4 regions of the Mycobacterium sp. SMC-4 genome follow, and region 2 is predicted to be linked to each of the others. Evidence: riboswitches for the same ligand, from Rfam matches in the RefSeq annotation. Region 2 holds a riboswitch; each other region holds the start of a gene.
The links. A riboswitch is a leader RNA that binds a small molecule or an ion and turns the genes downstream of it on or off. The one in region 2 is predicted to bind cobalamin.
Positions count from the first base shown of each region.

Region 1: another riboswitch for cobalamin. It lies ahead of KXD98_RS25940 (iron ABC transporter permease); the one in region 2 lies ahead of KXD98_RS21415 (ABC transporter substrate-binding protein).
Region 3: another riboswitch for cobalamin. It lies ahead of KXD98_RS23470 (energy-coupling factor ABC transporter permease); the one in region 2 lies ahead of KXD98_RS21415 (ABC transporter substrate-binding protein).
Region 4: another riboswitch for cobalamin. It lies ahead of KXD98_RS18670 (ABC transporter substrate-binding protein); the one in region 2 lies ahead of KXD98_RS21415 (ABC transporter substrate-binding protein).

Region 1 is NZ_CP079869.1:5,419,207-5,422,461, forward strand. It holds gene KXD98_RS25935 (ABC transporter ATP-binding protein) at 1-163, opposite strand, end outside; gene KXD98_RS25940 (iron ABC transporter permease) at 160-1,173, opposite strand; cobalamin riboswitch at 1,411-1,530, opposite strand; gene KXD98_RS25945 (sucrase ferredoxin) at 1,620-2,450, opposite strand; gene KXD98_RS25950 (cupin domain-containing protein) at 2,507-3,255, opposite strand, start outside.
Region 2 is NZ_CP079869.1:4,495,934-4,499,188, reverse strand. It holds tRNA gene KXD98_RS21420 (tRNA-Arg) at 1,222-1,294, opposite strand; cobalamin riboswitch at 1,492-1,680, shown strand; gene KXD98_RS21415 (ABC transporter substrate-binding protein) at 1,741-2,763, shown strand; gene KXD98_RS21410 (trans-aconitate 2-methyltransferase) at 2,760-3,255, shown strand, end outside.
Region 3 is NZ_CP079869.1:4,919,015-4,922,269, reverse strand. It holds gene KXD98_RS23480 (CbiQ family ECF transporter T component) at 1-160, opposite strand, end outside; gene KXD98_RS23475 (energy-coupling factor ABC transporter substrate-binding protein) at 170-514, opposite strand; gene KXD98_RS23470 (energy-coupling factor ABC transporter permease) at 511-1,236, opposite strand; cobalamin riboswitch at 1,275-1,478, opposite strand; gene KXD98_RS23465 (serine hydrolase) at 1,492-2,850, opposite strand; gene mhuD (mycobilin-forming heme oxygenase MhuD) at 2,825-3,142, opposite strand; gene KXD98_RS23455 (alpha/beta fold hydrolase) at 3,195-3,255, shown strand, end outside.
Region 4 is NZ_CP079869.1:3,946,127-3,949,381, forward strand. It holds gene cysC (adenylyl-sulfate kinase) at 1-409, opposite strand, end outside; gene cysD (sulfate adenylyltransferase subunit CysD) at 442-1,371, opposite strand; cobalamin riboswitch at 1,449-1,585, shown strand; gene KXD98_RS18670 (ABC transporter substrate-binding protein) at 1,602-3,197, shown strand; gene KXD98_RS18675 (ABC transporter permease) at 3,223-3,255, shown strand, end outside.

The DNA of each region.
Region 1 (3,255 bases), 920 kb from region 2:
CCCGATAGATCGTCTTGAGGAGCGTGGACTTGCCACTGCCGTTCGGACCCAGCAGACCCACGCAGCACCCCGGCTCCACCGCGATACTCACGCCGTCGATCAGTAACCGTCCCCCAACCCGGATGGCCAACTCCCGCACGTCGACATCGACGGGGATCGTCATCGCGCACCGTCCAGTTGGCGGTCCCGCCGAGACATCAGGTACAGAAACAACGGTCCGCCGACAAGAGCGGTCAGGATGCCCACTGGGATCTCCTGCGGACTGGCCACCGTACGCGCCGCCAGGTCGACCCACACCATGAATGCCGCACCGAACAGCGCGCTACCGACCAACAGCCGGCGGTGCAGTGCGCCGACCAGAACGCGCACGATGTGTGGGACGACCAGGCCGACGAAGCCGACGGCTCCGGAGACGGCGACCATCACCGCCGTCAGCGCCGCGGTGGCCACGAACAGCTCCAGTCGCACCCTGACCACCGGCACACCGAGTGTCACGGCAGCCTCGTCTCCGGCCAGTAGAGCGTCCATCGCCCGCGCCCGAATGAGGAGCCACGCCAGCACCACCCCCAAGACGAGCGCCGGAAGGGCAAGTGTCGACCAGCGTGCGCGTTCGAAACTGCCGAGCAGCCAGAACAGCACCTGTTGGGCACCCCGAGGGTCGCCGAGGAAAACGAGGTAGCTGGTCAGTGCCGACAGGACATAACCCGCGACCACCCCGGTGAGCACCAACCGCAACGGATCCAGCCCGGCCCGACCCCGGCGAGCGACCAGGTACACCAACGCCATCGACACAGTGGCGGTGAGAAATGCCGCACCGCTCAGGCCCAACATGCCTAGCCCGAGTGCGCTCCCATAGACGATGACCGCGGCTGCACCGATGGAGGCGCCTGAGGACACCCCGAGTACGTACGGATCGGCAATGGGGTTGCGCACCAAGGCTTGTACGGCCACGCCGACCAGGCTCAGCCCCGCGCCCACCAGCGCGGCCAGAATGACGCGCGGGAGCCGAAGGTCCCAGATGATCTGTGTGACATGCGGAGCCACCGCTGAGTCCGCCGGACCGAACACTTTGGCTCGGACCACCTCCACCACGGTGTCTGCTGGAATCCGTACCGAGCCAATCCCGACGGCGATGACCAGCGAGACGAGACCCAGAGTGAGGACAGCAAGCATCAACGCTGCAAACCACGCCGGCGATAGTGCTCCGGCCGACGGCTGGTGCTGGGGAGATGTCCGGCGGCGGCCAGTGGTGGCCGCCACCCGTATCACGTCAGGGTGACGCGGATCCGGACTGACACGACCAGAGCCGCCTCTCGCGGGGCGGGTGTCCATCTGACACGGGCATGAGTATCCATCTTCGCTCTCCGTTCCGGGGTTTCCACGCCCCGTATCACCGGCCCGCGGCGGCGCAGTGTCCTGACTCCCGGATCGCCGCTCGCCCCGACCTTCCAGCCCATGGGCCGTGGTCACGCGTGGGGTCTGCTCCCCGGTCACAGTGGCGGGACCGTGCCGGAATCACACCGGCTTCCTCACCCCGTCGCGGCTGTTACCGCGCAAAGGGTACCGCGGGATACCCCGCGCCGCGCGCACGGGGTCACACGGCCCCGGTGGGCGGCAGACTACCCGTGGACCAAAGACACCGGTTCGAAGGTGCGCACCGGGCCGGCCACAGTCGCGCTGCATTGTGACAAGAGCGGCTCAGACATCTTGTTGCGCAGCGTGATTTGCACGGAACCGACGTCGTACTGCAGGACCACGCGCGTCAGCTCCTGCTCCGACTCGACGTCGAGCGGCGCGAACGCGTGGATGCGGTCGTCGCCGAGCTCCAGACGCGCGAAGTGCTGCGCGGCCTGGACGGCGTGCGGAAGCGAGGTGCGGCCCCGCAGGAACCGGGTGTCCAGCCGTCCATCGAGATAGCGGGTGACCAGACCCGCCGCATCCGTCGAGTCCACCCGGCCGTAACACAAACCCTCCGGCAAGATCAGCATGGTGGCGGCGAACCTGTCGCCCCCTAAATGTGAACATTCCCAGGTGTTTTCGGGATACGCCGCGGCGATCGCGGACACTGCGGCGCGACCGCGCACCGCGCAGCATTGATCGTGCTTGCCGTGCGCACAGACAGCCACCAGCGGACCGCTGACCGGCTCACCGCCGGAGCCGTCCAGAGGCACCTCGAGGTACTCACGGGGATCACCGACCTCACCGTGCCACAGCGACTCGACGCCTGGGTCGGCGTGCGCGACATACCAACGCCAGCGCGGCGTTGCCGAGCGACGGCCGTGCCGGCGGATGGCCGCAATGCGCAGCTTGGCGGCCTCTGCGCGGCGCACGACGGCACGACCCAGCTGCGGGTCGATGACACTGGGCGACTGCAGAAATGCCGACGGCCCCCAGCCGCCCTCAAGCTCGAGCAGCAGCCACGTGTGACCTGCCGAGGCGGTGCCATACATCGGATCGCCGCGCGCCAGGGACTGGTCGCTGCACGGCGTCGGCTTCACCACATCGGTCACGGGTGATCCACCGGCACGACGACCGCCTCACGCAGCAGGCGGCTCAGCACCACCGCGCCGTCGGCGGCATCCAGTCCGGGCAGCGAGTCGGCGCGCATCACGGAGCCGCGGTGCAGCGCAGCCAACGCGTCGGCGCACACGTCGGGGAAATCGATGGTGCGGTCCGGCAGGCACAGCCGCACCCGGCCGTGATGTCGGCCAATAGTGGCAACCAGGCCGCCACGCCAGCGCACCGCAACGGTGGCGGAATGTTCGGCCGCGTCGAAGACGGCCAGCGGCCGCACCGCCACCGGACGGGTCCGCTCCGCGTACTGCTGTGTCAGTCGCGTGGCCACTCCCTCGCTCAGCTCGGTGGTGCTGTCCCGCAGCGTCGCTGTCAGTTCAGCCAGGATTTTTGTTGCTGTGGCGACCATTTCGTCACGGTTGGTCGCATCGAGGGCCATCGGCAGGGAGCTGCGGAACTCTTCGTGGTCTGCCAGTTGGTCGACGAGCGCGCGCACCACATCCAGCCGGGTGGTCGCCGACACCCCGACGGTCAGGTGAATCGACACGGTGTCCTGGGCCCGCGCCGAGTGGATCCAGCCGCGCGGGAGGTACAGCGCATCGCCGGGAGCGAGCACGGTGTCGATGACCGGCTCGTCGTCGGCGACGCGGCGGGCGATCGCGCCTCGATGCTCGGTCCACGGCTGGGACGGCAACGGATCGGCGTGCACCGGTGCATGAACGGTCCAGTGCTTGTGCCCGG
Region 2 (3,255 bases):
TCAGACGCGAGAACTATACGGGACTCGTCTATGCCTACCTCTGTCCGTGCCCATCGCTGGAATATGAAGCCCGAGTCGGTGGGATTCGGCACCTCACCGGTCGGCGCACTAACAATTACGGAGTCTAGGAAATCACGCCAGAGGCGCTGCTTTTCCACATAAGAAGAGCCAGGGCGTGAGATCTCGCACGACAATGCGTGCACAGTACTGGTGAACAGCTTGCGAACTTGCTTATCACTGATGAAGACGAAGGAATCGAGCAGGGCAGTAGCATGGTTAATGTGCTGAGTTGAGAACCCTTCCAGCCAACGGACCGGATTCACCCTATCCGCCTCAGGCCATTCGCGTACCCGCCGAAGGTACATCTTTGTATCAAGTATTTCGTCTGCGTCCACGCTGCCCCTTGATCCCTTCACCAGCCGTTATGGTAGCCCCGGCTGCTTCCTCGGTCATGGACCTTCGACGACCTACACCGCCGCGACGAGTTCGGCGTGTCCCCAGTGAATGAGTTCAACTGGTCTTTACCCGTGCTGTTGGTACATGGTTGTGCGGGTCGAGGGCGGAGCTTCGGCGAGAACATGCGGCAGTGGGGCCTGCTGGAATTCCTTCGGCACCGTCGGCGACTGCTCGCTGTCTCACCGCGAACGGTGGCTGTCGCTGATGGTTGTGAGGGCAATAGTTTCAGGTTGTCGGGTATTCGGCGTGTAAGTCGCCGTGGAACAGTCGCCCGTAGAAGGGGTTCATCCAGGGGACTTCCGAGCATTCCGAATATCATGGTGGTGTGTCGAAGGCAGCTCTATGCGCTACGCGCCGGTCCTCGGACTTGAGTGAGCATTCGGCTGAGGTGTTCGCCGAGGCTGAGGGTTGCTAGGCCGAGGTTCTTTGAGAGCCCCGCTGTGATCAGCGCGAACGGGACCGCGGTCATTATGTACTGCCAAAGTGCCCAACCGACGAAGTTGTCGTTGGTAAAAGTGGCGTCCCGAGTCATGAACAAGATAACTAGAGCTATCAAGCCCATTAGCATCCATGCGGTTCCCTGCACCCGGAAATGTTAATGGCGACGACGACTAACCGCGCGGTCGAAGTCTCGGTGGCGCAGCTGCAGCGTCTAAAGGACGCCATCCGATGCCAACGAAGCACCGACCAAGCACCGACCAGAGGGGAGGGTCTAGCAGTAGGGCAACCGCCCGGAAACATGTCCTGATCTGCAAAAACGAGAAGTGCCCCCGGCAGGATTCGAACCTGCGACACCGGCTTTAGGAGAGCCGTGCTCTATCCCCTGAGCTACGAGGGCGTGGGACACCTTGAATCTAGTCGGTCGGAGCCCGCGATGGTTCTCGGGTCCCGTGGCAGGGGATGTCGGCCACGCGGTTGAGTGTCGGTGGGCCATCGGATACCTTATTGAAAATGGTTTTCAATAAAGCGGACGGGCGCTGGCGGTCACGCGCGTCCAGCCCGGGGTCTACCCATGCCACCACGTCGCCGCGCGAGGTATGGTCCCAGCGAGCTAGTTGCACCCACCTCGGTTGGGTCAGGGAATCCGGTGAGAGGCCGGAGCTGACGCGCAGCGGTATGGGGGACGGGCGGAGCAGCGGCCACTGGACCCGGCGACGGGTCTGGGAAGGCGCTCCGACTGGACGATCCCGAGTCCGAACACCTGCTGGCTCGGGCCCGGCGCACATTGCCGGGCTCGACTGTCGGATGGACCTCGCGATTGGGTCCCGGATCGGAAGGCGTCGGGTGTCTGGACGTTGGCGAAATATCGGATTGTCGGCTCTGCTGATCGGCCTGCTTGCCGGTTGCAGCGCTACCGCGGGTGCCCCTCCGGCCGCCGCCCCCGCGGGCCCCTCGGCTGGGAATTACCACGTCACGGTCCAGAACTGCGGCCGCACCGTGGTGGTGAACGCGCCGCCGCAACGGGCGATCACCATCGATCAGCCGGCAACCGAACTCCTGCTGACCCTCGGGCTTGCCGACCGGATGGTCGGTACCGCGTCGTGGAGTGACCCCGTGCTGCCCGATCTTGCCGCCGAGAATGCCAAGGTGCCCGTCCTGAGCAACGACCATCCGTCGTTGGAACGGGTGCTTAGTGAGAAGCCGGACTTCATCTACGCCATCTTCGACTGGTCGTTCACCGACGAGGGTGTCGCGCCGCGTGATCGCTTCGAAAGCCTCGGCGTGCCGACCTATCAGTCATCGAGCGAATGCACCGGCCAGAATGCGCAGCAGGAGCGGGCTTTGACACCGGATGACCTCTACGCTGAAATCAGCGATGTAGCAACAATCTTCGGTGTTTCCGAGCGTGGGGAAGAGCTGATCTCCTCCCTCAGCAGCAGAATGGCGACCGCAGCGGATGGCCTGGACGCCAACGGCCTCTCGTTGATGTGGTGGTATTCCTCGACGAAGGCGCCCTACATCGCGGGCTGCTGTGGGGCACCGGGCATCATCACCGAAGCCGTTGGTGCGACCAACGCCTTCGCCGACAACCGCCAACTGTGGCCGGAGATTTCCTGGGAGGCGATTCTGGACCGCGATCCCGACGTTCTGGTGCTGGCTGACCTCACCCGCGGCGACGATGGGGACAGCATCGCCGCCAAAATCGAGTTCCTGGAGTCAGATCCGGTCGCCAGTCAGCTGACGGCGGTGCGGGAACGACGGTGGATCGTGTTGTCCGGCAGCGAGATGGACCCGTCGCTGCGCAACGTCGATGCCGTCGAGAAGGTCGCGGCCGGGCTGCGCTCGCTGGGGATGGTCGATCGATGACCGCAGTCAGTGACCCCAGTGCGCTGCTCGCAGCATGGGATGCCCAGCAGGCCGCCTACATTGCTGACCGTGAAGGCCGATTCCGCATCATCGTCGAAACGGTCGGACTTGCCTGCGGTCGGGCACCGTTGGTGGTCGACTTGGCCTGCGGACCAGGGTCGTTGAGCGCTCGGATTCTCGACGCGATACCCGAGGCGACCGTGCTGGCCGTCGACCACGATCCGCTGTTGCTCGACATCGCCGCGCGCGCCGTCGGGGGAGTCCACGGCCGGCGAATGACCGTGTTGGATGCCGACCTGCAGGACGACGGTTGGACGGCGGCCGTGACCACCGCACTCGACGGGCGCGTGCCGGACGCGGTGGTGTCGACCACGGCCCTGCACTGGCTACCGCCCGACGAACTGGTCCGCGTCTACTGCGGGGCTTCATCACTGCTGGCTTCCGGCGGAGTGCTGTTGAATGGAGACCACTTCCGCTTCGACCACCGCCTGC
Region 3 (3,255 bases), 420 kb from region 2:
CCAGTGTGGCCACCACGACGGCCAGCAGCACCAGCGGTGCGCCGGTCCGGGGTGGCAATAGCATCGCGCACAGCAGCAGCCCGCCATAGAGCCCGAGCTTCTCCGCCGCCGGGTGACCTGACCACCGATTGCGTGCCGCGCTGAGGTCGAGGGGGTTCACCGGTGCGACTCAGTCGCTGCCGCGGTCCTTTTCGCTCGCCTCGCTGCGGCCGCGGTTGCGACCGGCGTACCACCCGATCGCACCGCCGAGCACGATGCCACCGATTCCGGCCTGCAGCGCGAACAGACCGGACTCGACCTCGCCAGGCAGTTCGCCGACCAGCGGGGAGAACCACGGCTCGTAATCTTCGTGCAGTTCGGTGATCACCTCTTCAGCCTGGCCGTCAGCGCCGCCGAATTCGGCGTCCGAATCGCGCGCGTAACCCAGGAGCAGGGAGCCCACGGCAATCACCGCGGCGAGGCCGAGCAGTACCGAAACCAGCAGGGCCGCAGAGCTTTTACGACGTTCACTCATCGGTCGATGACCTCTCGCTCGGAGCCGTTGTGTTCGTCGCCGGCGCCGGTGGGCACCTCCTGGCCCTTGAGAAATCCCAGGCTCAGCAGCTCCGACGACGCGACCTGCATGAGCACACGCACGACCCCCACGGTGATGAGGCCTTCGACGATCGCCAGCGGAACCTGGGTGATCGCGAACACCCCCATGAATTCGACCAGGCTTTCGGCGATGCCGCCTTCGGCGGCCGGGAACGCCAGCGCCAGTTGGATGCTGGTGACGACGTAGGTGACCAGGTCGGCCACGAACGCCAGGGCGAACACCGCCGGCAGCACACCGACCCCGGCTCTGCGCAGCGCGAAGAACACGGCGAAGCCGGCCCACGGACCCGCGATCGCCATCGAGAACGCGTTGGCGCCCAGGGTGGTGATTCCGCCGTGCGCCAGCAGTAGTGCCTGGAACAGCAGCACCACCGTGCCGAGGAAGGCCATCACCGGTGGTCTGAATATCGCCGTGCCGAGCCCGGTCCCGGTCGGGTGCGAACTCGAGCCCGTCACCGACGGCAACTTGATCGCCGACATGACGAAGGAGAACGCGCCGACCGCTGCCAGCAGCGGACCCGACGACGGGTGGCGCTTGACGGTGACGACGACCTGTCTGGCCCCGTGGACGACGAACGGCGCCGCCGCGATGGTCCAGGCCAACGCGTGCGCCGGGGGCAGGAAACCCTCTGCGATGTGCATGTATATAGCCGTGCCTTTCTGCCCAGCACCTCGTGGGCATCGTGTGTCGGTGCCACGGCCGGTCTCCTGGCTCACGGATCCACCGGCTCACCCTTCAGGGGCCCGGTGCGCCGGTATCCGCCTTCCCACCCGCGCGTCGAGCGCGGGCAGTGGCATGGAGGACACCGGCTCCCCGTTCACAGTGGCGAGGGCCGCCCCGGTCTCACACCGGGTTCCCGTACACCGCAGCAGGTGGAGCGTACTCTCCCGGGACGGTCAGGGTTGAACGAGAGCGAACATCTGCTCAGCCATCGACAGCAGCCATGCCGCGGCGGTCTGGCTGCGGTACTGCGGCCAATTGGACTGCATGCTGACCACCCACGGCTGCCCGGTCCGGTCGACGGCATACCAGCTGAAGGTCAGATCGCCGGGCAGATTGCCGGCCTTGGCGCCGATGTAGGGCCAGATGGTGCGGTCCAGGTCGATGCCGGGGACCGCCGAGAGGACGTCGACGACCGGAGCGGCCTCGCCCACCGCTGCCTTCTGCAGCGCCGCGTGCAGGCGGCAGATGTCCGAGGCGCTGCCGTACCACTCCGCGCCGATGTCAGAGGCCGGCATGTGGGTGCGTTCCGGGTCCGGCTCGTAGGGCCGGGTGGTGGTCTGCTGAAGCAGCTGGGCGCGCTTTTGCGGCGAGGCCTGTTTCCACTGTTCGCGCACGTCGGGCTTACCCCAGCCGACCGAGAACAGCTGGTGCATGGTCGGGAACGGCGTCATGCTGGCCGGGTCGTGGTGGCCGGCGAGCACCAGCGCGCGCTCCACAGCGCCGGGGCCAAGGTGGCCGATGAGCAGATCGGTGGCCATGTTGTCGCTGGCCGAGATCATCTGCTGGGCGGCCTGCCGGACAGTGAGGGTGGCGCCAGGGGGCAGGTGGTCGAACCCGGAGGACCCGACGGCCTTGGCTTTCGCGGTGATCGTCAGCGAGTCGTTCCAGTGTGCGTCGCCGGTTTTGACCGCTTCGGCGACCGCCAGCAGCACGTAGAGCTTGAAGATGGAGGCCAGCGGCAGCGACAGGTCTGTGTTGGTGCCGGCCACCTTCTCGCACCGGCCGTCGACGACCCTGGCGACCTGGTAGGAGTATCGGGCGCCGGAGTCGGTCAGCTGGGCGTCGACGTCGGAGAACTGCTCGATGACCGGCTTGACCAGACTGACCGCGAACCGGTCGACCAGGCTGGAGTCGTCGGTGCGCAGGTCGATGCTCTGCTCGACCCCGTAGGACGTGGTGATCCGCAGGGTGGCGTTGCCTGCGCCGATGTCGACGTCGGTGACGGTGAAGGGGCGGTCCCACCACATCCGGTCCAGCGTGACGCCCACATGTTCGACGACCTCCGGGGCGGCCAGAGTGCGGATACCGACCTCACCGATCGGCCAGTCGCTGTTGAGCATGTCCATGGTCTGCTTGGCGCGCAGACCCTGCGGGGTGTTGATCGCGATGGGCACGCCGTAGGCGCCGTCGGCCGGCGCCGTCCTGGTGGCGGTGCACCCACCGGCGAGGACCGCGACGAGTGCCAGCGCGGCCAATTTCGTGGCCGCGCGATGTCGCGTCCCCGCCCTAGCCCGTGTTGTCGGTCCCGGCAACGTCGAGCACGACCTCGAACTCCAGCAGCGATGCGCCGGTGGCCACGGGGTTCTTGCGCTCGCCGGCGTGTGCCTCGACCGCGGGCCCGTTCGCCCAGGCCTGGAAGGCCTCGTCGGACTCCCACTGTGTCACCACGAAATAGCGGTCCTCGCCCTTGACCGGGCGCAGCAGCTGGAAGCCCAGGAAGCCGGGTTGGTTGTCGACCGCGTGAGCGCGGTGGGCAAACCGCTTCTCCAACTCGGGCCCGGCGTTGGGCGGGACCTCGATTGCGTTGATCTTGACAACAGCCATGGTTCTCAGGCTACCGGGTGTCGCGGACGTGGCCATCGCCCATGATGAGCCTATGCAGCTGTTGACCGCCCGGGGTGGCACCGGCCGCCCGCTGGTGCTGGTGCACGGTCTGA
Region 4 (3,255 bases), 550 kb from region 2:
GGCGAATACCCAACAGCGATGCCAGGAATGCGTGCCTGCGAGACTGCTCCAGCAGTCCGTGGCGGGCATCGACGAGCACAATGGCCAGCTGCGCCGTCGAGGTCCCGGTGACCATGTTGCGGGTGTACTGGATGTGGCCCGGGGTGTCGGCGATGATGAACTTGCGCTTTGCGGTCGCGAAGTAACGGTAAGCCACATCGATGGTGATGCCCTGCTCGCGTTCGGCCCGCAGACCGTCGGTCACCAGCGCCAGATCGGTGTAGTCGTGTCCGCGTTCCTTGGAGGTGCGCTCCACCGCAGCGAGCTGATCCTCCATCACGGCCTTGGAGTCGAACAGCAGCCGCCCGATCAACGTCGATTTGCCGTCGTCGACCGAACCTGCGGTCGCGATGCGTAGCAACGTCGCCATCTCAATTCCTCCCGTCGCTGCGCACGGCCATGTCAGAAATACCCTTCACGTTTGCGGTCTTCCATTCCTGCTTCGGAGATCCGGTCATCGGCGCGGGTGGCGCCGCGTTCGGTCAGCCGCGACACCGCGGTCTCGGCGATCACCTCGGAGACGGTGGCGGCGGTGGACTCCACGCAGCCGGTGCAGGTGACGTCGCCGACGGTGCGGAACCGGACGGTCTTCTCGACGATCGGCTCGTCCTTACGGGGCTGCATGAACTTGTGCACCGCCAGCAACATGCCGTCGCGCTCGAACACCGGACGCCGATGCGCGTAGTAGATCGATGGCAGCGCGATCTTCTCGGCACCGATGTAGGACCAGATGTCGAATTCAGTCCAGTTCGACAACGGGAAGGCCCGGATGTGCTCGCCTTTGCGATGCCGGCCGTTGTACAGGTTCCACAATTCCGGACGCTGACTCTTCGGATCCCACTGCCCGAACTCGTCACGGAAGCTGAACACCCGCTCCTTGGCGCGCGCCTTCTCCTCGTCGCGACGCGCCCCGCCGAATGCGGCGTCGAACTTGTTCTCCCGAATCGCGCGCAGCAGCGTGAAGGTCTGCATCGGATTGCGCGAGGGGATGGTCTCGACCACCCGGCCGGCGTCGATGTCGTCCTGCACCTTGGCCACGACCAGGCGCACACCCGACTCGGCCACGAGCTCATCGCGCGCCGCCAGCACCTCGTCGAAGTTGTGGCCGGTGTCGACATGCATGACCGGGAACGGCAGACGTCCGGGCCGGAAGGCCTTGAGCGCCAGATGCAGCATCACGATCGAGTCCTTGCCGCCGGAGAACAGCAGCACCGGCCGTTCGAACTCGGCGGCGACCTCGCGGATGATGTGGATCGCCTCGGCCTCCAGCGCGCGCAGGTGGCTGAGTTCGTAGCGCCCGGCGTTTCGGGTCAGCTCGTCAGTGGCGGTCATCATTTCCTCATAAAGTTGGTAGAACTGACCATATTTACAGCCATAGTCAGAAATGGTGCCCGATGAACTTCTGAACTGTCAACATTTCGGTGTTACATTGCCCTCGTTCGACGCAGGGGAACGCCGGTGTGAATCCGGGGCTGTCCCGCAACTGTGACCCGATCGCGGACCGCGACGGGGAGCCAGATCGCCTGCGCGACGTTCGACACCACGAGGATGGACGACAACAGATGAATATTGCCGACGACGCGATTCGTCGTACCTTCGGCCGTCGACGGTTCCTCGTCGGCGCGGGAGGCGCCGGCCTGCTGACCCTGGGCGCTCCCCTGGTACTGACCGGATGCAGCACTGGCGGACCGACCGGCGAACCGGGCTCGGGCGAGCCGATCCGCGGCGGCACACTGCGCACCGTCTTCGCGGGCACCTCGGCCAGCGCCGACGTGCTCGACCCTCACGTGGTGCCGCACTCGGCCGGCGGCGCGGTGTCCAAGAACGTCTGGGAACGGCTCGTCGAATACAACAACGACCTCACGCTGCGTTATCGGCTGGCCGAGTCGCTCCAACCCAACGCCGACGGCACCCAATGGCGGCTCAACGTGCGCCGGGGAGTGCGGTTCAGCGATGGCAGCCCGTTGACTGCGGCCGACGTCATGTGGAGTCTGGAGCGGATGCTCGATGCCGACAAGCCGTCGTCGGGCGACCTGTCCATGATCGACCTCGCGGCCACCAAGGTTGACGGTGAGCACGCGGTGGTCGTCACGATGAAAGAGCCGCTGGCCGACTTCGGCTCCGTGCTGGCCGGCTGGTACGTCTACGTGGTCAAGGACGGCAGCACCGATTTCGACTCGACGACGCTGCCCGTCGGCACCGGCCCGTTCGTGCTCGAATCGTGGTCGCCGGGTGACCGGACGCGGTTGGTCCGCAACGAGACCTATTGGGACGGACCAGGATACCTTGACGCCGTCGAGATCCTACAGATCGCAGCGACCGAGCCCCGACTCAACACCTTCCTGTCGCGGGAAGCCGACGTCGTCTACGAGCTGGCGCCCGCGCAGAGCAACGCCCTGCGCGAACAGCCCGATGTCTATCTGGTCACCCCGCCGTCGGGTGTGATGTCCGCCTTCCAGATGAGAGTGGACATGGCGCCGTTCGACGATCCGAGGGTGCGCGAGGCGATGCGGCTCTCGGTGGATCGTCAAGCGATCGTCGACTCGGTGTTCTACGGTTTCGCCGAGCAAGGCAACGACCTCTACGGCAAGGGCGCTCCCTTCTACAATTCCGGGTTGCCACAACGCTCCTGTGATCCGCAGCGGGCTCGCGAGCTGCTGCGCGAAGCCGGCCACCAGAATCTGACCGTCACCCTGCACACCGCCGATGTGAGTCCGGGCCAACTGGAGTCGGCCACCCTGTTCGCCGAGCAGGCCAAGCAGTCGGGTATCACCGTCGAATTGCAGACCGAGCCGGGCGACATCTACTTCTCACAGATCTCCGGCAATCGGCCACTGACCCAGTCAGGCTGGTGGAACTACAGTCTGGACTACTTCTACGGCCAGGCCCTGACCTCCGACGCACCCGACAACGGCACCGGCTGGCGAAGGCCGGACTGGGACCGGAAATTCTACGAAGCGCGCGCAACGATGGATGCAGATCGCCGCGCGGCGCTTTACGACGAACTGCAGGAGCAGCTCTGGAACGAGGGCGGTCACATCCTGCACAGCTTCGCTCTGCAACCCACTGCGGTACGCACCCACGTGCAGGGAATCCGCGACGGCGTCCCGGGCACCGGCGATTGGGCGAACTTCTCGACCAGCTGGATCGCCCGATGACCGAGCCCGCGCCCCGAGCCATGAGGTGACGCGCTACGTCACCAGGCGGCTGGCCGGC